Regions from separate parts of the Streptomyces sp. NPDC051322 genome, predicted to be linked through region 2. Evidence: riboswitches for the same ligand, from Rfam matches in the RefSeq annotation. Region 2 holds a riboswitch; the other holds the start of a gene.
What was found. A riboswitch is a leader RNA that binds a small molecule or an ion and turns the genes downstream of it on or off. The one in region 2 is predicted to bind S-adenosylmethionine.

Region 1: another riboswitch for S-adenosylmethionine. It lies ahead of AB0436_RS01620 (aminotransferase class V-fold PLP-dependent enzyme); the one in region 2 lies ahead of thrC (threonine synthase).

What each region holds. Positions count from the first base shown of each region.
Region 1 is NZ_JBFBAK010000001.1:345,464-356,418, reverse strand. Features, by position in the region: gene AB0436_RS01655 (Ig-like domain-containing protein) at 1-142, shown strand, start outside; gene AB0436_RS01650 (hypothetical protein) at 146-562, opposite strand; gene AB0436_RS01645 (heme-copper oxidase subunit III) at 751-1,371, shown strand; gene AB0436_RS01640 (c-type cytochrome) at 1,437-2,246, shown strand; gene AB0436_RS01635 (Rieske 2Fe-2S domain-containing protein) at 2,243-3,304, shown strand; gene AB0436_RS01630 (cytochrome bc complex cytochrome b subunit) at 3,301-4,926, shown strand; gene trpD (anthranilate phosphoribosyltransferase) at 5,071-6,135, shown strand; SAM riboswitch class IV at 6,228-6,345, shown strand; gene AB0436_RS01620 (aminotransferase class V-fold PLP-dependent enzyme) at 6,506-7,882, shown strand; gene AB0436_RS01615 (Lrp/AsnC ligand binding domain-containing protein) at 7,953-8,234, opposite strand; gene AB0436_RS01610 (rhomboid family intramembrane serine protease) at 8,231-8,944, opposite strand; gene AB0436_RS01605 (hypothetical protein) at 9,115-9,357, shown strand; gene AB0436_RS01600 (NYN domain-containing protein) at 9,392-10,753, shown strand.
Region 2 is NZ_JBFBAK010000015.1:17,130-28,084, reverse strand. Features, by position in the region: gene AB0436_RS27595 (MurR/RpiR family transcriptional regulator) at 1-639, shown strand, start outside; gene murQ (N-acetylmuramic acid 6-phosphate etherase) at 676-1,629, shown strand; gene AB0436_RS27585 (PTS transporter subunit EIIC) at 1,673-3,241, shown strand; gene AB0436_RS27580 (lipase family protein) at 3,473-4,801, shown strand; gene bla (class A beta-lactamase) at 4,854-5,765, shown strand; gene groL (chaperonin GroEL) at 5,880-7,505, opposite strand; gene AB0436_RS27565 (cold-shock protein) at 7,801-8,004, opposite strand; gene AB0436_RS27560 (MoaD/ThiS family protein) at 8,408-8,683, opposite strand; gene thrC (threonine synthase) at 8,748-10,046, opposite strand; SAM riboswitch class I at 10,065-10,191, opposite strand; gene AB0436_RS27550 (glucosyl-3-phosphoglycerate synthase) at 10,372-10,955, shown strand, end outside.

The DNA of each region.
Region 1 (10,955 bases), on a different contig from region 2:
CACGATGACGCCGTTCGACAACGGCTTCGGCGACTGGAACCTGTCCTGGGACAAGTGGCGCAAGGGCAGCGCGCTGGTGGCCGGCAAGCAGGCGGAAAGCAGCCCGACCGACACGGCCCGGCTGCGGCCCGTCGCCTTCTGACCGTCAGGCCCGGGTGGAACCGGAGGCCGACGCCAGCCGGCTGCGCAGCAGGGCGGCCAGCGCGTCGGCGAACTCCACCGGCTCGACCGGCAGCGTCACCGCGGTCTCCGCGCGGCTCCAGGTGGCCAGCCAGGCGTCCTGCGGCCGACCGATCAGCAGCAGGACGGGCGGACACCGGAAGATCTCGTCCTTGATCTGCCGGCAGACGCCCATGCCGCCCGCGGGGACCGCCTCGCCGTCGAGCACGCAGACATCGACGCCGCCGTTGTCCAGGGCCCTGAGCACGGCGTCCAGGGTCGCGCACTCCAGGTACTGCACCGGCGGCACGTCCGCGGCGGGCCTGCGGCCCGCCGCGAGCCGTACCTGCTCCCGGGTGTTCGCGTCGTCGCTGTAGACCAGGACCGTGGCGCTCGGCTGCATTGTTCCTCCGTGACGACTGTGTCTTCGGGGTCTGAGGTGGCTTGCACCCTGGCGCGGATGCTACTCCGTCCGACACCACGTCAACACCGTTGAGCGACCCCCGGCGATGGGCTGTTCGGGCAGGACACGGGGTGCTGACACACCGAACGGCACCCCCCGAGGTGAGGGCCGGATAAGCGACCGACATAATGTCGGTCGTGGCGACAGCAACGACAGTAGAAACCGGGCACGCGCACCCGTCGGTCAATCGGCCGAACCTCACCAGCGTCGGAACCATCATTTGGTTGAGTTCCGAGCTGATGTTCTTCGCGGCCCTCTTCGCGATGTACTTCACCCTGCGATCGGTGACGGGTCCCGACCACTGGAAGGGTATGGCCGACGCGCTGAACGTTCCGTTCGCGGCGTCGAACACCACCATCCTTGTGCTCTCTTCTCTCACGTGCCAGCTCGGCGTCTTTGCCGCCGAGCGAGGCGATGTGAAGAAGTTGCGCTCGTGGTTCTCGATCACGTTCGTGATGGGTGCGATCTTCATCGGAGGCCAGATCTTCGAGTACACCAACCTGGTGAAGGAAGACGGCATCTCGCTGTCCTCCGACCCCTACGGTTCGGTGTTCTACCTGACGACCGGCTTCCACGGCTTGCACGTGACAGGCGGCCTGATCGCCTTCCTGTTCGTTCTGGGCAGGACGTACGCAGCCAAGAGATTCACCCACCACCAGGCAACCGCCGCCATCGTCGTGTCCTATTACTGGCACTTCGTCGATGTCGTCTGGATCGGCCTCTTCGCGACGATTTACCTGATCCAGTAAGCGGGCCCGAAGCCCCACTCATCCAGCAAGCACCGACGCAGAAGATCCTGACACCGGGGTAATCCGTGAAAAAGCTCTCCGCACGACGACGCCACCCGTTGGCGGCGGTCGTCGTCCTACTCCTCGCGCTGGCGGCCACCGGGGGGCTGTACGCCGCGTTCGCACCCGCGGGCAAGGCACAGGCCGACGACACCGCCCAGTCCCTCTCCATCACGGAGGGCAAGAAGCTGTTCTCCGTGGGCTGCGCAAGCTGCCACGGCATGGGTGGCCAGGGCACGACCGACGGGCCGAGCCTGGTGGGCGTCGGCGCGGCCGCCGTCGACTTCCAGGTCGGCACCGGCCGGATGCCCGCTCAGCAGCCCGGCCCGCAGGTGCCGAAGAAGAAGGTCATCTACACGCAGGCCGAGATCGACAAGCTCGCCGCGTACGTAGCCTCCCTCGGCGCCGGCCCCTCCGTGCCGACCGCGGAGCAGTACAGCGTCGACGGTGCCAACATCGCCAAGGGCGGCGAACTGTTCCGCACCAACTGCGCGCAGTGCCACAACTTCTCGGGTGAGGGCGGCGCGCTGACGCACGGCAAGTTCGCCCCGAGCCTGGAAGGCGTTGACCCGAAGCACGTCTATGAGGCCATGCTGACCGGCCCGCAGAACATGCCGTCCTTCCCCGACACGACGATGAACCAGCAGAACAAGCAGGACATCATCGCTTACGTCAAGACCGTCAATGGCGACAAATCCGCAAACCCCGGCGGCTTCAAGCTGGGCGGCCTCGGTCCGGTCAGTGAGGGCCTCTTCGGCTGGGTCTTCGGACTCGGTGCGCTGATCGCAGTTGCCATCTGGGTCGCGGCCCACACCGCTAAGGCCAAGAAGTCATGAGTAGCAATAAGAATTCCGAAGAGACCCTGCCCAGTGAGCAGGCCGCCGACCAGGCGGGTGCCGGTGCGGTGGAACACGCGGACGATCCGTTCGCCGATCCGGGCCTGCCGACCCACCGGCCACGCGTCCAGGACATCGATGAACGGGCAGCCAAGCGCTCCGAGCGGATGGTCGCTCTCCTGTTCACGATCTCGATGCTGGCCACGATCGCCTTCATCGCGTCCTATGTGATCTTCCCGATCGACAAGCTCATCTACATCTTCCCGTTCGGCCATGTGAGCGTGCTGAACTTCTCCCTGGGGCTGACCCTGGGTATCGCGCTCTTCTCGATCGGCGCGGGCGCGGTCCACTGGGCCCGCACGCTGATGTCGGACGTCGAGGTGGCGGACGACCGTCACGCGATCGAGGCCCCGCCCGAGGTCAAGGCGAAGGTGCTGGCCGACTTCGCGGCCGGTGCCGCCGAGTCCGGCTTCGGCCGCCGCAAGCTGCTCCGCAACACGCTGTTCGGTGCGATGGCCATGGTGCCGCTGGCCGGCGTGGTGCTGCTCCGTGACCTCGGCCCGCTGCCGGAGCAGAAGCTCCGCAAGACCCTGTGGGCCAAGGGCAAGGTCCTCGTCAACATGAACACCAACCAGCCGCTGCGTCCCGAGGACGTCGCTGTGGGTTCGCTGACGTTCGCCATGCCCGAGGGCCTGGACGAAAGCCAGGAGGACTTCCAGAAGCAGATCGCCAAGGCCGCCCTGATGATCGTCCGCATTCAGCCGGAGGAGATCAAGGACAAGCAGGAGCGCGAGTGGGCCCACGAGGGCATCGTCGCGTACTCGAAGATCTGCACCCATGTCGGCTGCCCGATCAGCCTGTACGAGCAGCAGACGCACCACGTGCTCTGCCCGTGCCACCAGTCCACCTTCGACCTGTCCGACGGCGCACGCGTCATCTTCGGCCCGGCCGGCCACCCCCTTCCGCAGCTGCGGATCGGTGTGAACGGCGAGGGTAACCTCGAAGCGCTCGGCGACTTTGCCAAGCCCGTCGGTCCTGCATTCTGGGAGCGCGGATGAGCACCGTGACGGATCCACAGCGCAAAGCGCCCGCCGGCGAGCGGGTGGCCGACTGGGCGGACGGCCGCCTGGGCATCTACGGCCTGGCCAAGACCAACATGCGGAAGATCTTCCCGGACCACTGGTCCTTCATGCTGGGTGAGATCTGCCTCTACAGCTTCATCATCATCATCCTCACGGGTGTGTACCTGACGCTGTTCTTCCACCCCAGCATGAACGAGGTCGTCTACGACGGTCCGTACGTGCCGCTGCAGGGTGTGCGGGTGTCCGAGGCGTACGCCTCGACGCTGCACATCAGCTTCGAGGTCCGCGGCGGTCTGCTCATCCGGCAGATCCACCACTGGGCCGCGCTGATCTTCCTGGCCGGCATGCTCGTGCACATGATGCGGGTGTTCTTCACGGGCGCCTTCCGCAAGCCGCGCGAGATCAATTGGCTGTTCGGCTTCCTGCTGCTGGTGCTGGGCATGTTCACCGGCTTCACCGGCTACTCGCTCCCGGACGACCTGCTCTCCGGTACCGGTGTGCGGTTCATGGAGGGCGTGATGCTCTCCATCCCGGTGGTCGGCTCGTACGCCTCGATGTTCCTGTACGGCGGTGAGTTCCCCGGCGGTGACTTCGTCGCCCGGTTCTACTCGGTCCATATTCTGCTGCTGCCCGGCATCATGCTGGGTCTGCTGGTCGGCCACCTGATCCTGGTCTTCTTCCACAAGCACACGCAGTTCGCGGGCCCCGGCAGGACGAACAAGAACGTCGTCGGTATGCCACTGCTGCCGATCTACATGGCCAAGGCCGGAGGCTTCTTCTTCCTGGTCTTCGGTGTCATCGCCGCCGTCTCCGCCATCGCCTCGATCAACCCGATCTGGGAGATCGGCCCCTACCGTCCGGACCAGGTGTCGACCGGCGCCCAGCCCGACTGGTACATGGGCTTCTCCGAGGGCCTGGTCCGCATCATGCCGGGCTGGGAGATCAGCGCCTGGGGTCACACCCTGGTACTGGGCGTTTTCGTGCCCATCGTGATCTTCCCGCTGGTCCTGGTCATGATCGGGGTCTATCCGTTCATCGAGTCCTGGATCACCGGTGACAAGCGCGAGCACCACATCCTGGACCGCCCGCGCAACGCCCCGACCCGTACCGGCCTCGGCGTCGCCTGGATCACGCTCTACGCGATCCTGCTGGTCGGTGGCGGTAACGACATCTGGGCCACGCACTTCCACCTGTCGATCAACGCGATCACCTGGTTCGTGCGGATCGGTATGTTCGTCGGACCGGTCATCGCCTTCATCATCACCAAGCGGTGGTGCATCGGTCTGCAGCGCCGCGACCGGGAGAAGGTGCTGCACGGCCGCGAGTCCGGTGTCATCAAGCGCCTGCCGCACGGTGAGTTCGTCGAGATCCACGAGCCGCTCAACCACCGTCAGCTGCACTCGCTCACCGCGCACGAGCAGTACAAGCCGTTCGAGATCGGCCCGTTGGTCGACGAGAACGGTGTCGAGCGCAAGGTGTCCCGTCTGACCAAGCTGCGCGCCAAGCTGAGCAAGGGCTACTACGGCGAGCACAACCAGATCGAGAAGCCCAGCGCGGAGGAGTACAAGGAGATCACCAGCGGCCACGGCCACCACTGATGCCTTGGCTCGGAACAGCCTGACCTGAACGGGTCGCCACGGCGGGAGCCCCGTCCATCTCCTCTGATGGACGGGGCTCCTTGCCGTCCGGGGGGATGGATAAGGTGGAGGCATCCCTATTGGCTGTGGACCCAGGAGCGGACCATGAACGTTGTGACCCCGGTTGGCGGCGACAGCGTGGCGGCCTACTCCTGGCCGGTCGTCCTCGACTCCCTGCTCGGCGGAACCGACCAGAGCGCGGAGGCCACCGCCTGGGCGATGGACCGCATCATGCGCGGCGAGGCGACCGACGCGCAGATCGCGGGTTTCGCGGTGGCGCTGCGGGCCAAGGGCGAGACGGTCGCGGAGATCACGGGTCTGGTGCGGAGCATGTACGAGCACGCCCGTCTGATCGAGGTGCCCGGGGACACCGTGGACATCGTCGGCACAGGCGGTGACGGCGCCAAGACGGTGAACATCTCCACCATGTCGGCGATCGTGGTGGCCGGCGCGGGGGCGAAGGTCGTCAAGCACGGGAACCGGGCGGCCTCGTCGGCGAGCGGTGCGTCCGATGTGCTGGAGAAGCTCGGCGTCAATCTGGAGCTGACCCCGCGACGGGTGGTCGAGGTCGCCGACGAGGCCGGCATCACCATGTGTTTCGCGGTGAAGTTCCATCCCGCCCTGCGGTATGTGGCGGCGGCCCGGCGCGAGTTGGGCATCCGCACCACGTTCAACGTGCTGGGCCCGCTCACCAACCCGGCGAGGGTGAGGGCGCAGGCGACCGGGGTCGCAGACGCCCGGATGGCACCCATCATGGCCGGCGTGCTGGCCGAGCGCGGCTCGTCCGCGCTGGTGTTCCGGGGAGACGACGGGCTCGACGAACTGACCACCACGGCCACCTCACGGGTGTGGATCGTGGCCGACGGTGCGGTCCGCGAAGAGGCCTTCGATCCCCGCGACGTGGGCATCCGGCTGGTGCCGGTGGAGGCACTGCGCGGCGCCGACGCCTCGTACAACGCCGACGTCGCCCGTCGGCTGCTGGCCGGTGAAACCGGACCGGTGCGCGATGCGGTGCTGCTCAACTCCGCGGCGGCGCTGGTCGCGCTGCGGCCGGGCACCGGCTCGCTGACCGAGCAGATCGCGGCCGGTATCGAGCGCGCCGCGGAGTCCGTGGACTCCGGAGCGGCGCGCGGCGCGCTGGACAGATGGGTCGCGGCGAGCAACGCCTGATGCACCCCGCGCCACCCGGTGTGACGTACGGCGCGGTCCGGAATCCGGACCGCGCCTTGCGCATCCCGCATCTTGTGGCAAGCTACTTGCCAGGTCATGAGTGACAGCGACTACGGCCCCAGCCCGCTGTCCGGCAACCCTCCGTCCGTGGCGGGGTGCCCTGGGTGAAGACCGGGCCGCAGACAGCACAGTCCGCGGCAAGCGCGGATCCCTCGCCAGGGATCCTGGTCATCGAGGGAGTTCTTCCATGGTTCAGCGAATGCGATAGGGCAGTAGCCCCCCTCTCCGCACACCCCTTTCCGCACTGTCCGGTGCTGCCCCGATGCGCGGCGCCCCCAGTGAATTCGCCTGCCCTTTCCGGGAGTTCGCCATGTCTGTTGCCACCGCTGCCTTCACCTCCGCCGCTGCTACGGACGCCTGTACGGGTGCCCCGCTGCCGGTCCTCGGGCGGGATGTCTCGGTGCCGCTCGTCACCGGCGGCGAGGTCGGCTACGCCGCGCTCGACTACGCGGCCAGCGCCCCCGCCCTGCAGCGGGTCTGGGACGACGTGGCCGCCTATGCGCCGTACTACGGCAGCGTGCACCGCGGTGCCGGCTACCTGTCGCAGCTCTCCACCGACCTTTTCGAGAACAGCCGGTCCACCATCGCCGCGTTTCTCGGCTGCCGCGAGGATCATCAGGTCGTTTTCACCCGGTCGACCACCGACTCCCTCAACCTGCTGGCCGCTGCGCTGCCGGCCGGCTGTGAGGTCTTCGTCTTCGAGACCGAGCATCACGCCTCGCTGCTGCCCTGGCGCGACGCCACCGTCACCTACCTGGACGCACCGCGCACCCCGCAGCAGGCCGTCGAGACCCTGGAGCGCGCCCTCGCGGCCCGTGCCGCCGCCGGTCCTGCTCTGGTGTGCGTGACCGGGGCATCGAACGTCACCGGTGAGCTGTGGCCGGTGGCGGAGCTGGCTGCCGCCGCCCACGCGCACGGCGCGCGGATCGTGCTGGACGCCGCGCAGCTCGCCCCGCACCACCCGGTGGACATCGTGGCTCTCGACGTCGACTGGGTCGCTTTCTCCGGGCACAAGCTGTACGCACCCTTCGGCTCCGGCGTCCTCGCGGGCCGCTCCGACTGGCTGCAGGACGCGGAGCCGTATCTGGCCGGCGGCGGTGCCTCCCGCCAGGTGAGCAGGCGCGCCGACGGCGGTGTGGACGTCGAGTGGCACAGCACGGCCGCCCGGCACGAGGCCGGCTCGCCCAACGTCATCGGGGCCTACTCCATCGCTGCCGCCTGCAAGGCGCTCACCGAGGCCGGTTTCGACTCGCTGGTCGAGCGGGAGCAGGCACTGATCGCCAAGGTCCGCGAAGGCCTCGCCGAGGTGGACGCGGTGCGAGTGCTCTCGCTCTTCGGTGACGAGGCCCCACGCGTCGGCGTCATCTCGTTCGTGGTGGAGGGCTGGAACAGCTCGCACTTCGCCGCCGCGCTCTCGGCCGAATACGGCATCGGGGTGCGGGACGGCCTCTTCTGCGCCCACCCGCTGGTGCGCACCCTGCTCGGTGGCGACCCGCAGGACCAGGGGGAGTGCGGCGCGCCCGAGGGCGCGCCCGGCGCCTCGCTCAACGCCATCCGGGTGAGTTTCGGCGCCGGTACACCGGACGAGCACGTGGAGCGTTTCGTCTCCGCGGTCAAGGAGCTGGTGCGGGACGGCGCCCGCTGGAACTACCGCACCGAGAACGGCCGTTGCGTGCCGGCCGTGTGAGACCGGTGCCACCCCGCCCTCGGCCGGCCGCGCGGCCGGGGGCGCCGGCCGCGCGGACGGGGATGCCGCCCTACGCGTCGAGCCCGATGGCGAAAGCCGCTTCCAGATCGTGCTGCGAGTACGTCCGGAACGCCACGTGGGTGTCGGTGGCCTCGACGCCGGGGATCTTGCTGATCCGGCCGGGGATGATGTCCGCGAGATCGTCGTGCCGGGCCACCCGGACCAGCGCGATCAGGTCGTACGTTCCGGTGACGGAGTAGACCTCGCTGACGTTCTCCAGCGAAGCGAGTGATTCGGCGATCTCGGGGATCCGGTCCACGCTGGTCTTGATGAGCACGATCGCGGTGATCACGGCTTGCGTTCTCCCTCGGTGGCCGTCGCTGGGGTCCTCACTCTAGTCGCATGCCAGTACCGCGCCGTGGCGTAGAGGAAGCCGAGCGAGAACCCCGCCAGATGTGCCGTGTAGGCGACCCCCGGGCCGGTCCCGTGCTGCTGCCGGGCGGCCAGCCACTGCAGGGCGAACCAGAAGACCAGCACGATCCAGGCGGGGAAGCGCAGTGGCAGGAACAGCAGGAACGGGAAGATGCTGGTGACCCGGGCCTTCGGGAAGAGGCTCAGGAAGGCACCGAGCACCGCCGAGATCGCGCCCGACGCACCGACCAGGGACTGGTCGGACGAGGGGTGCGTCAGCGCGTAGGCGAACAGGGCGGCATAGCCGCCGACGAGATAGAAGACCGCGAAGTGCAGCCGGCCCATCCGCTCCTCGGCCATCGCACCGAAGACGTACAGAAACAGCATGTTGCCGAGCAGATGCACCCAGCCGGCATGGACGAACAGCGCGGTGAGCGGGGTGAGCAGGGCCGGCCCGGTGCCGCTCATCAGTTCGGTGGGAACGACCCCCCAGCGTTCGAAATAGGCGCTCTGGGCGGCGAGGAGATCGTCGCCCGTGCCGTAGCCGGTGTTGAACCCCGAGGCCGGGCTGATCAGGAAGATCAGGCAGCAGAGGCCGATCAGGCCGTAGGTCACCACCGGGCCGTCGAACGCTTCCCACCGCTTGCGCATGGACCGAGCATGGCCCAACAGGGGCGAATGGGGCAGAGTGCCTCGCCGGAGCCCCGGGGGGCCGACCGGTCGCCTCCGGCGGTGAGTGCGAGGCCGTAGGGTTGCGGGGAGGACATCCGCAGTTCGATGACGCACCGCGACCCAGGTACACGAACGTAGAGGACGGCATTATGACGACGGTTCCCATGCCGACCGCCGGCACCCGGTGGCGCTGCACGCTCTGTGGCAATCTCACCCGCTTCGATGTGACCCGCTCGTCGAAGGTTGTCGAGTACATGCATCTCGACCTGGCCGGTGAGCCCAAGGTCGAAGAACGCGAGGTGGTCAGTGAGAGCATCGAGTCGGTGCGCTGCCGCTGGTGCAATGCGGTGGACCAGATCGAGCTGGTGGACAGGCCGGGCAGCGGCTCCTGAGGGAGCCCGCCGAAGAGCGACAGTGGGGTGACGGATCGTGGAGCCTGAAAGCGGCACGGAGCCGGCCGGTGGGGCCGGCGACGCCGCCGAGGCACTCGACCGTCCGCTGCCGGAAGGGGTGCGGCGCCGGGTCGTCGCGCTGGTGTCCGACGCGTTCGGGGGTCTGACGGTCGCCGAGCTCCCCGCGCAGCTCCGGCAGTACGCCCGGTTCACCCCGACCCGGCGGGCCAAGTTCGCGGGCACCGCGATGGCGGCCGCGCTGGAGAGCGATCCGCTGTTCCGCCAGCGCATCGGGGAGCGGCTGAAGGAGTCCCAGGCCGAGCTGGCCGGGGCGCTGGAAGCCGGTTCGCCGCCCGCCGCCGCGGATCCCGTGGATGTGGCCGCCGCCGCCTATGTGCTGCGTCCGGTGGGCTGGGTGAAGCTGGTCGCCGCCGCGGGCGAGGAGGCCCAGCGGGTCGACGCCGAGCGGGCGGGCGATGCCGCCAGGCGGGACATGGAGCGGCTGCGCGAGGAACTCGCCGAGGCGCGGGCGCATACGAAGACCGAGAACGAGCGGCTGCGTACGGAGCTGGACGCGGCCCGCAAGGAAGCGGAGTCGCTGCACCGCAAGCTGCGCAGCGCGCAGAGCGACGTCAAGCGCGGTGAGGCCGCACTGCGCCGGACGCGCTCCGAGATCGATGTCATCAAGTCCGAAGCGGCGGCCAGGGTGGCGGCCGCGGAGAGCGAGTCGCGCCGGCTGAAGGCGCGGCTCGGCGAGGCCGAGGCGGCGGCCGAGGCCGGTCGCCGCGCGGTACGCGAAGGGCGCTCGGTCGAGGACATGCGGCTGCGGCTGCTGCTCGACACGGTGCTCGAGGCCGCCCAGGGACTGCGCCGCGAACTCGCCCTGCCCCCCGCGTCACTTCGGCCCGCCGACTCCGTCGACGCGGTGGAACCCGGCCGGATGTCTCCCAAGGACGTGGCGGCCAGGGCGCTTTCGGACACCGACCCGGCGCTGCTCGACCAGTTGCTCTCGCTGCCGCAGGCGCATCTGGTGGTGGACGGATACAACGTCACCAAGACCGGCTATCCGCAGATGCCGCTGGAGAAGCAGCGGCTGCGCCTGCTCGGTGGTCTCTCGATGCTCGCCGCCCAGACCGGCGCCGAGATGACCTGTGTCTTCGACGGTGCGGAGCTGGCGGCGCCGGTGCTGCTCGCGCCACCGCGCGGGGTGCGGGTGCTGTTCAGCAAGCCGGGCGTCACCGCGGACGAGCTGATCCGTCAGCTGGTGCGCGCGGAGCCCTCGGGGCGTCCGGTGGTGGTGGTCTCCACCGACCGCGAGGTGGCGGACGGGGTGGCCAGGTCCGGAGCGAGACCGGTCGCGTCCGTCTTGTTGCTGAAGCGGCTTTCGCGCGTCTAGTAACTGCTGTGCACCTTGCCCGACTTCGGGAGATGCGAGGGCGAGCAGAGGGTCAAGTCCCCATCACTGCGCGTGTTATATATGTGAAGAAACCACTGGCGACCGTAATTTTTGCCATTCAGAATTTGAACTGATCACAAGAAGGTCACTAAGGTTTGGCCTCGAACCTTCGCGCGGTTGATCACTCATCCGGGGTGTCAGC
Region 2 (10,955 bases):
CAGTCCGGCCGGGCCCCTTCGGTCACCGCCGACATCGCGGTCGACGACCCCATCGCCGATGTGGTCAGCAAGCTGGCCTATGACGAACAGCAGACCCTCGCCGACACCGCGGCCGCCCTGGACACCGTCCAGCTCGGTGCAGCGGTGTCCGCGCTGTCCACCGCCCGCCGTATCGACATCTACGGCGTCGGCGCCTCATCCCTGGTCGGTCAGGACCTGGCCCAGAAGCTGCTGCGCATCGGGCTGATCGCGCACGCCCACGCCGACCCGCACCTCGCCGTCACCAACGCCGTGCAACTCCGCTCCGGCGACGTGGCGATAGCGATCACCCACTCGGGCGCCACCGGAGACGTCATCGAGCCGCTGCACACCGCCTTCGAGCACGGCGCGACCACCATCGCGATCACCGGCCGTCCCGACGGCCGGGTCTCGCAGTACGCCGACCACATACTCACCACGTCCACGGCCCGTGAGAGCGAGCTGCGGCCGGCCGCGATGTCATCCAGGACCAGCCAGCTGCTCGTCGTGGACTGCCTGTTCATCGGCGTGATGCAGCGGACGTACGACAAGGCGGCCCCGGCCCTCTCCGCGTCGTACGAGGCGCTGGCCCACCGCCACGCCCCCCGCACCAGCCGCTGACCCGGTCCCGCTGAACCAGAAAGAGCCGCACAGATCATGACCTCCACTGCCTCCGCCTCGGACAACTACGGAGCGCTGCGCGCCCAGCTGGACACCCTCACCACCGAGGCATTCCGGCCCGAGCTCGCCGAGATCGACCAGCTGCCCACCGAGGAGATCGCCCGGCTGATGAACGGCGAGGACGCCACCGTCCCCACCGCCGTCGCCGCCCGGCTCCCGCAGATCGCCGCCGCCATCGACGCCATAGCGGCCCGGATGTCCCGTGGCGGCCGGCTCGTCTATGCGGGCGCGGGGACCGCCGGCCGGATGGGCGTGCTGGACGCCAGCGAGTGCCCGCCCACGTTCAACACCGACCCGTCGGAGGTCCTCGGCCTGATCGCGGGCGGCCCGTCCGCCATGGTCACGGCGGTCGAAGGCGCCGAGGACTCCAAGAAGCTGGCCGCCGACGACCTGGACGCACTGCGCCTCACCGCGGACGACACCGTCGTCGGCATCTCCGCCTCCGGCCGCACCCCTTACGCGATCGGTGCGGTCGAACACGCCCGTGGCCTCGGCGCCCTCACCATCGGCCTGTCCTGCAACGCCGACAGCGCACTCGGATCGGCCGCAGAACACGGCATCGAGGTCGTCGTCGGCCCCGAGCTGCTCACCGGCTCGACCCGGCTGAAGGCGGGCACCGCCCAGAAGCTGGTGCTCAACATGCTCTCCACGATCACCATGATCCGGCTCGGCAAGACCTACGGGAACCTCATGGTCGACGTCCGGGCCTCGAACGAGAAGCTGCGCGCCCGGTCCCGCCGCATCGTGGAGCTGGCCACCGGAGCCGATGACGCGGAGATCGAGGCCGCGCTCACCGCCGCAGAGGGCGAGGTGAAGACCGCCATCCTCATCATCCTGGGCGGCGTCGACGCACGCACCGCCGTGCGCCTGCTCGACGAGACCGACGGCCACCTGCGCGCAGCGCTGCGCACCACCGCCCGCACCAGTTGAACCGGTACCTCCCGCCCCACCCGAACCAAAGGCACCACGCACCATGAGCACTTCCGAAGACAAGAACCGCGCCACCGCTGCCGCGATCCTGCCTCTCGTAGGCGGCGCGCAGAACGTCACCTCCGTCGCCCACTGCATGACCCGACTGCGACTCGGCCTGGCCGACCGCTCGCTGGTGCAGGACGAGACGCTGAAGGCACTGCCCGCCGTCATGGGTGTGGTCGACGACGAGACCTACCAGATCGTGCTGGGTCCGGGCACCGTCGCCCGGGTCACCCCGGAGTTCGAGGCCCTGGTGGCCGAGGACCGGGCCGCCGCCCCGGCGGGCCCCGCCGCCGCAAGCACCGCCGCCCCGCCCTCCGCCGCGGCCCCGGCGGCCGCCACCGCCGAGGGCCTCGCCGACCGGGGCGCGGCGATGCGCGCCGAACGCAAGGCGAAGAACGCCACGCCCGTCAAGCTCTTCCTCCGGAAGATCGCGAACATCTTCGTCCCGCTGATCCCCGCCCTGATCGGCTGCGGCATCATCGCCGGCGTCAACGGGCTGCTGGTCAACGCGGGATGGCTGACCGGCGTCACGCCCGCGCTCGCCGCGATCGCCTCCGCGTTCATGGCGCTGATCGCCGTCTTCGTCGGCTACAACACGGCGAAGGAGTTCGGCGGGACGCCCATCCTGGGCGGTGCGGTCGCCGCGATCATCGTCTATCCGGGCGTCGCGAACGTCTCCGCCTTCGGCGAGAAACTCTCCCCCGGCCAGGGCGGTGTACTGGGTGCGCTCGGTGCGGCGGTACTCGCGGTGTACGTCGAGAAGTGGTGCCGCAGGTTCATGCCGGAGTCCCTGGACGTCCTGCTCACCCCCGCCCTCACCGTCCTGGTCTCCGGCCTGATCACGCTCTTCGGGCTGATGTACGTGGCCGGCGAGATCTCCACCGCCATCGGCGACTTCGCCACGTGGCTGCTCGCCCACGGTGGCGCGGGGGCCGGTTTCATCCTCGGCGGCTTGTTCCTGCCGATGGTGATGCTGGGTCTGCACCAGGCGCTGATCCCCATCCACACCACCCTGATCGAGCAGCAGGGCTACACCGTGCTGCTCCCCATCCTGGCAATGGCGGGCGCCGGCCAGGTCGGCTCGGCGGTGGCGGTCTACCTGCGCCTTCCGCACAACAAGTCGATCCGCAAGACCATCAGGTCCGCACTCCCCGCCGGCTTCCTCGGCGTCGGCGAACCCCTGATCTACGGCGTCTCGCTGCCCATCGGCCGCCCGTTCGTCACCGCCTGCGTCGGCGGTGCCTTCGGCGGCGGCTTCATCGGTCTCTTCAACCAGCTCGGCGACTCGATGGGCTCCACCGCCATCGGCCCATCGGGCTGGGCCCTGTTCCCCCTGCTCAAGGGCGACCACGGCCTGGGCACCTCACTCGCGATCTACGCGGGCGGGCTGCTGGTCGGTTACCTCGCCGGCTTCGTCGCCACGTACTTCTTCGGCTTCAGCAAGACGCTCCTTGCGGAGTTCAACGTCGACCCTGCGGCGGCCGCCACCGGTACCGCCGGACCGGCCCCGGCACCGAACGACGACCGCGCTCCGGGTGGCCCGGCCCAGGAACCGGCGGGCGTCTGACACCGCACGGCCGCGCGGTCCGGGGAAGAGGGCGCACCCGCTGTGGAACGCGGGTGCGCCCCGCCATGTCCGGGAAGCTCAAGGACTACGCCCACTGACCCACTCCGTGGCCCGCTGAAACGGCGACACCTCCACCTGTACGTGCACACCACGGTACGACCCCTTGTCTTCTTACTGACCAGTCAGTAAGTTCCGGATACCCGCATCACAGGTCTCACCGTGGAGTCCCTCATGCATGCGAAAAAACGTCTGGTGGCCACTGCCATGGCCACCGCCGCCTGTCTCGGCGCTTACGCGGTACCGGCGGTCGCCGCCTCCGGACCGGACAACGAGGTGTCCCGAGGGGTCACCATCCCGTCGTTCTACAACCCGCCCGCCGAACTGCCCGCCGCCAACGGCACACTGATCCGCACCGAGCCGCTGCCGCTCGATCTGAGCCTGCCGGGGCTCGAGGGCCCGCTGCCGGGCAGGGCGACCCGGCTGATGTACAAGTCCACCGACTCCAACGGCAAGCCGGTGGCCGTGACCGGCGCGTACATCGAGCCGTCGACAGCCTGGTCCGGCGACGGACCGCGACCGTTGGTGGCCTTCGCGTCGGGCACGATGGGGCAGGGCGACCAGTGCGCGCCCTCGCTGGCGCTGCAGCACCCGCTGCAGATCAACACCGGGACGGTGTCCCTCGGTTACGAGGACCTGGCGATCTACCGGTTGCTCGCCAAGGGCGTGGCCGTGGCCCTCACCGACTACGCCGGTCTCGGCGCGACCGACCGGCTGCACACCTACGTCAACCGCGTCGACGAAGCGCATGCCGTCCTCGATGCCGCCCGCGCGGCACACACCGTGCCCGGCGCGTCGATCGGTCCGGACTCCCGCGTCGGCCTCTACGGCTACAGCGAGGGCGGCGGGGCGACCGCCGCGGCCGCCGAACTCCAGTCGTCCTACGCGCCCGACGTCCCCCTGTCCGGCACCTACGCCGGTGCGCCGCCCGCCGATCTGACCACCGTCATGAAGGGCATCGACGGCAGCGGCCTGGCCGGCGCACTCGGCTGGTCGATCAACGGTTTCCTCCAGTCCGACCCGGCCCTGGCCGACTTCGCCGATTCGCAGATCAACGCTGCGGGCAAGGCCGCACTCGCAGATCTGTCCACCATGTGCGTCGGCGACGCGGTCCTCGGCTACGGCTTCAAGAAGAGCTCGTCGTGGACGACCAGCGGCAAGCCCATCTCCGAGGTCATCGCGGCCGCCCCCGAGGTCCAAGCCGTCCTGGACGCACAGCGCATCGGCAAGCTGAAGCCGTCCGGCCCGGTGCGGGTGGCGACCGGCGTGGCGGACGACATCGTGGTGCACTCACAGGTACGGCAACTCGCCGTGGACTGGTGCGACAAGGGCGCGAACGTCACCTACAAGCCGCTACGGCTGCCCAACCTCGGCGACCGGACGCTGATCAACCACCTCACACCGGCCATCGCCGACCAGGGCTCCGCCATCTCCTGGCTGACCGACCGCCTGGCGGGCGAACCGACCGCCTCCAACTGCGCGACGATGCCCTTCCAGCCGTGAGTGACATCATGCGGGACGGTGTGTCCGCCGTCCCATCGCAGGAGGTCCTGTCCTGTACGCACGAGAGGTTCGACGACCTGCCCGTCGTACGGTTCTCGCCCTCGGCGCGGGAACAGCGCTCGCCGCCCTCCCCCTGGACGCGACGGCGTCCGCGGCCCCGGCCCGTTTCCGTGCCGTCGACCGGCGGTTGAGCGACCTCGAACAGGAGCACCACGCCCGCCTGGGGGTGTTCGGCCGCAACCTGCGCACGGGCGAGACCGTCGTGCGCCGTGCCGACGAACGCTTCCCGATGTGCTCGGTCTGGAAGACGCTCGCCGCTGCCGCCGTCCTGCGGGACCTCGACCGGCACGGCGAGTGCCTTGCCGAGCGCATCCATTACACCGAGGCCGACCTGGTCGCCCACTCCCCGGTGACCGGCACCCCCGAGCATCTGGCGGGCGGCATGACGGTGGCGGAACTCTGCGCGGCCGCCGTCTCCATCAGCGACAACACCGCGGCGAACCTGCTGCTCCGAGAGCTCGGCGGCCCCACAGCCGTCACCCGGTTCGCCCGGTCGGTGGGCGACCCGACCACCCGGCTGGACCGGTGGGAGACCGAGCTGAACTCGGCCGAGCCGTGGCGCGTGGAGGACACCACCAGTCCACGCGCCATCGCGACGACATGTGCCCGTCTCGTCGTCGGTCGCGTCCTGAACCGGCCGGACCGGGACCGGCTGACCACCTGGATGCGGAACAGCGCCACCAACGGGCAGAGTTGCCGCGCCGGACTCCCCGCCGACTGGACGATCGCGGACAAGACCGGCAGCGGCGACTACGGCACCAACAACGACGTGGGCGTCACCTGGACCCCGGACGGCACGCCGATCGTGCTTGCCGTCCTCACCACACACCAGGACGCCTCGTCCACAGCGGATTACCCGCTGGTGGCCGCGGCCGCCGGACTGCTGGCGGACGCACTCGGCTGAACGCGCCGCGCCGAAACGCCCGAGGGCGGCACCCCCTGGGAGAAGGGGCACCGCCCTCGGCCGTGAGCCGTAATGCTGTGCAGCCGTACAGCTGTGGAACTACCGAGCCGGGGCTCAGAAGTCCATGTCACCGCCCGGCATGCCGCCCGGGGCGCCGCCGGCGGCGGCCTTCTCCGGCTTGTCGGCGATGACGGCCTCGGTGGTGAGGAACAGCGCGGCGATCGACGCGGCGTTCTGCAGCGCGGAGCGCGTGACCTTGGCCGGGTCGATGATGCCCTCGGCGATCATGTCGACGTACTCGCCGGTCGCGGCGTTGAGGCCGTGACCGATGGGCAGGTTGCGGACCTTCTCGACGATGACTCCGCCTTCGAGACCACCGTTGACGGCGATCTGCTTCAGCGGGGCCTCCAGCGCGAGCTTCACGGCGTTGGCGCCGGTCGCCTCGTCACCCTCGAGCTCGAGCTTCTCGAAGACCGAGGAGGCCTGGATGAGCGCCACGCCACCACCGGCGACGATGCCCTCCTCGACGGCCGCCTTCGCGTTGCGAACGGCGTCCTCGATGCGGTGCTTGCGCTCCTTGAGCTCGACCTCGGTCGCCGCGCCGGCCTTGATGACGGCCACGCCGCCGGCCAGCTTCGCGAGGCGCTCCTGGAGCTTCTCGCGGTCGTAGTCCGAGTCGGAGTTCTCGATCTCGGCACGGATCTGGTTGACGCGACCCTGAACCTGGTCGCTCTCACCGGCGCCGTCGACGATCGTGGTCTCGTCCTTGGTGATGACGACCTTGCGGGCGCGGCCGAGCAGGTCCAGACCGGCGCTCTCGAGCTTGAGGCCGACCTCCTCGGAGATGACCGTGCCGCCCGTGAGGATGGCGATGTCACCGAGCATGGCCTTGCGGCGGTCACCGAAGCCCGGGGCCTTGACGGCGACGGACTTGAAGGTGCCCTTGATCTTGTTGACGACCAGGGTGGAGAGCGCCTCGCCCTCGACGTCCTCGGCGATGATCAGCAGCGGCTTGCCGGACTGCATGACCTTCTCGAGCAGCGGAATGAGGTCCTTGACGCTGCCGATCTTGGAGTTGACGATCAGGATGTACGGGTCGTCGAGCGACGCCTCCATACGCTCCATGTCGGTGGCGAAGTACGCCGAGATGTAGCCCTTGTCGAAGCGCATGCCCTCGGTGAGCTCCAGCTCCAGACCGAAGGTCTGGGCCTCCTCGACCGTGATGACGCCTTCCTTGCCGACCTTGTCCATCGCCTCGGCGATGAGCTCGCCGATCTGCGTGTCGGCGGCGGAGATGGAGGCGGTCGAAGCGATCTGCTCCTTGGTCTCCACGTCCTTGGCCTGCTCGAGCAGGGCAGCGGAGACGGCCTCGACGGCCTTCTCGATGCCGCGCTTCAGGGCCATCGGGTTGGCACCGGCTGCGACGTTGCGCAGGCCCTCGCGGACCAGCGCCTGGGCGAGGACGGTCGCGGTGGTCGTACCGTCACCGGCGACGTCGTCCGTCTTCTTGGCGACTTCCTTGACCAGCTCGGCGCCGATCTTCTCGTACGGGTCCTCGAGCTCGATCTCCTTGGCGATGGAAACACCATCGTTGGTGATCGTGGGGGCGCCCCACTTCTTCTCGAGGACGACGTTGCGGCCCTTCGGGCCGAGGGTGACCTTGACGGCGTCGGCGAGCTGGTTCATCCCGCGCTCGAGACCGCGCCGTGCCTCCTCGTCGAACGCGATGATCTTGGCCATGTGAAGTGGTCCTCCCGGACAGGGTGGGATGCGTCAGACCTGGCGGCGCCCGCGACGGACGGCCTGCCTGCCTGGTGGTTCCTTGCCCCACCCGGCCTGCGGGCCTCGCCAACCCGGTCTTTCTGTCACTCTCACTGGGAGAGTGCTAATGCCAATGATTAGCACTCGACCCCCACGAGTGCAAGCGCCTCCGGATGATCCGGGCGGCGCGAGGCGGACGCACGAGAGGCCCGTACCCCGGTGTGGGGTACGGGCCTCTCGGCGTGAGTGCGTCGGTGGCCGATCGCGCCGAGAATCAGACGGCGAGCTTGACCATGTCCGCCTGCGGACCCTTCTGGCCCTGCGAGATCTCGAACTCCACTCGCTGACCTTCTTCAAGGGTGCGGTAACCGTCCATCTGAATCGCGCTGTAGTGGACGAAAACATCCGCACCACCGTCGACCGCGATGAAGCCGTACCCCTTCTCCGCGTTGAACCACTTGACGGTGCCCTGAGCCATCCCTAACTCCCCTATTACTGGCCCTTGCACGGACCCGCACTTCGCGGGACCCGGGGTCAGACCTTGCGCCGGAACGCGTCGACCGCGGCTGAATGTATCTGCCCAACTGCCCTCTGCAACAGGGCAATCGGACGAGAAATCTGTGCGTGACCGAACGCCCGAATGGGCAGATTTTCGCAGGTTCCCGGGCAAGTCGGGCCGGGCAAAGGGCACTTACGCCACAAAAGGTTTCACTTTTTGTCCGCATCTTGTCGCGTCCTCATATGCACTTGGCATGAGCAGCGAAGGGGACTACCCCAACTGTACCGCGCTCAACCGCATGGAATTACCCCCTCCGCTTCTGGCCCGGAGGGGGTAATCAAGGGTGCGATCGTGGCGCAGGACGGGCGCCGTCGGAGGGCTGTCAGCCGCCGGCGACGGCCGGAATGATCGAGACGCCGGCGCCGTCCGGCGTGGCGGTCTCCAGGCCCTGCTCGAAGCGCACGTCGTCGTCGTTGACGTACACGTTCACGAAGCGGCGCAGCTTGCCCTGGTCGTCCAGGACGCGGGCCGCGATGCCGGTGTGGTTCTTCTCCAGGTCGGCGATGACCTCGGCGAGGGTGCCGCCCTCGGCGACGACCTCGGCCTGGCCGCCGGTGTACGTGCGGAGGATGGTGGGGATGCGGACCTTGACGCTCATGCGGATTGCCTTCCGGGAGACCGGCCGTCCAGGAGACCGGGGAGTGTGCGGGACGGGACGGGGTTCAGCTGGTGGCCAGGCCGGCCTCGCGGAACGCGTCCAGGGTCGGGCGGATCGTCGCGGTGGGGCGTGAGGTCTCGGCCACCGCGTCCAGGGTCTTGAGGCCGTCACCGGTGTTCAGAACGACGGTGGACAGCGCCGGGTCGAGCAGACCCGCCTCCAGCAGCTTCCTGGTCACGCCGACGGTCACCCCGCCCGCGGTCTCCGCGAAGATGCCCTCGGTGCGGGCCAGCAGCTTGATCGCGTCGACGATCTGCTCGTCGTTGACGTCCTCGACCGCGCCGCCGGTGCGCCGGGCGATGTCCAGGACGTACGGGCCGTCCGCCGGGTTGCCGATGGCGAGGGACTTGGCGATCGTGTTCGGCTTCTGCGGCCGCACCACGTCGTGGCCCGCCTTGAAGGCGGTGGAGACCGGCGAGCAGCCCTCGGCCTGCGCGCCGAAGATCCGGTACGGCTTGTCCTCGACCAGGCCGAGCTTGATCAGCTCCTGAAGACCCTTGTCGATCTTCGTGAGCTGGGAGCCGGACGCGATCGGGATGACGATCTGGTCGGGCAGCCGCCAGCCGAGCTGCTCGCAGATCTCGTACGCCAGCGTCTTCGAGCCCTCGCCGTAGTACGGGCGGAGGTTGACGTTGACGAAGCCCCAGCCCTCGCCGATCGGGTCGCCGATGAGCTCGGAGCAGAAGCGGTTGACGTCGTCGTAGTTGCCCTCGATACCGACCAGTTCACCGCCGTACACCGCGGCCATCACGACCTTGCCCTGCTCCAGGTCGTGCGGGATGAACACGCAGGAGCGGAAGCCGGAGCGGGCGGCGGCGGCGCCGACGGCGCCTGCCAGGTTCCCGGTCGAGGAGCAGGACAGGGTGGTGAAGCCGAAGGCGCGGGCGGCCTCGACGGCGATCGCGACGACCCGGTCCTTGAAGGAGTGCGTCGGGTTCCCGGAGTCGTCCTTGATGTGCAGGCCACCGGTGATGCCGAGCTCGCGGGCCAGGTTGTCGGCCTTGACCAGCTTGGTGAATCCCGGGTTCAGATTGGGCTGCGACGCGACATCCGCGGGGACCGGCAGCAGCGGCGCGTAACGCCAGATGTTGTTCGGTCCTGCCTCGATGCGCTTCTTCAGCTCGTCGGGGGAGCCGCTCGGCAGGTCGTACGCGACTTCGAGCGGCCCGAAACAGGAGGCACAGGCGAAGATCGGTCCGAGCGGGAAACGCTCTCCGCATTCGCGGCAGGAAAGCGCGGCGGCGGGTCCGAGATCGACGGATCCGGTGGAGTTCGTGGTGTCGGCGACAGTCTGCACAGCCATGGTGGCGAGGTCCCTTTCTCCTCATCTTCCTCGCGACGTACTTCGCCGCAAGACGGAATTGGCACCTTCCCCACCATGACCTCGCGGTCGGCGGAAGGTTGCCGGGACTTCAACGGGCCGTTCCCTCAGTCCCTCTGGATGAGCGCTATGACGCCGGGCCGCCGGGCCCGGGTATTTGTCCCACGTACCGACCCCCGGCATGCGGCGGTCTCTCGCGTTGTTCAAGACTGTAGCCGAAGGCGAGGACGATGAAGAGAGTCGTCCGTACCGCGAGATGACTGTCACATGAGCCGCTGCCGCGGCCGGCGCACCTAGGAGACACTCCGTGCTGGATGAGGTGGAACGCTGGCTGACCAGGCGTTCCTGGTCGGCCGCCGACCGTCCGCTGGACCGGCTGACCGCCGCCAAGCGCTGCACGAAGGTGAGCGTGGTACTGCCTGCGCTGAACGAGGAGGCCACGGTCGGCGACATCGTCGTGGCGATCCGGCGGGACCTGATGGAGGCGGTGCCGCTGGTGGACGAGCTGGTCGTGGTCGACTCGGGCTCCACCGACCGTACGGCCGAGGTCGCGGCGAAGGCCGGCGCACGGGTGGTGCACCGGGACACCATCCTGCGCCGGATACCCGCTCTGCCCGGCAAGGGCGAGGTGCTGTGGCGCTCGCTCCTGGCGACCAGCGGCGAGATCGTCTGCTTCGTCGACGCCGACCTGAAGGACTTCTCGACGGACTTCGTCTCCGGCATCGTCGGACCGCTGCTCACGGAGCCCGATGTGCATTTCGTCAAGGCCATGTACGACCGTCCGCTGGGCGCGGCCCCCGGACAGGGCGGCCGGGTGACGGAGCTGGTGGCCCGGCCGCTGCTCAATCTGCACTGGCCCCAGCTGGCCGGTTTCGTCCAGCCGCTGGGAGG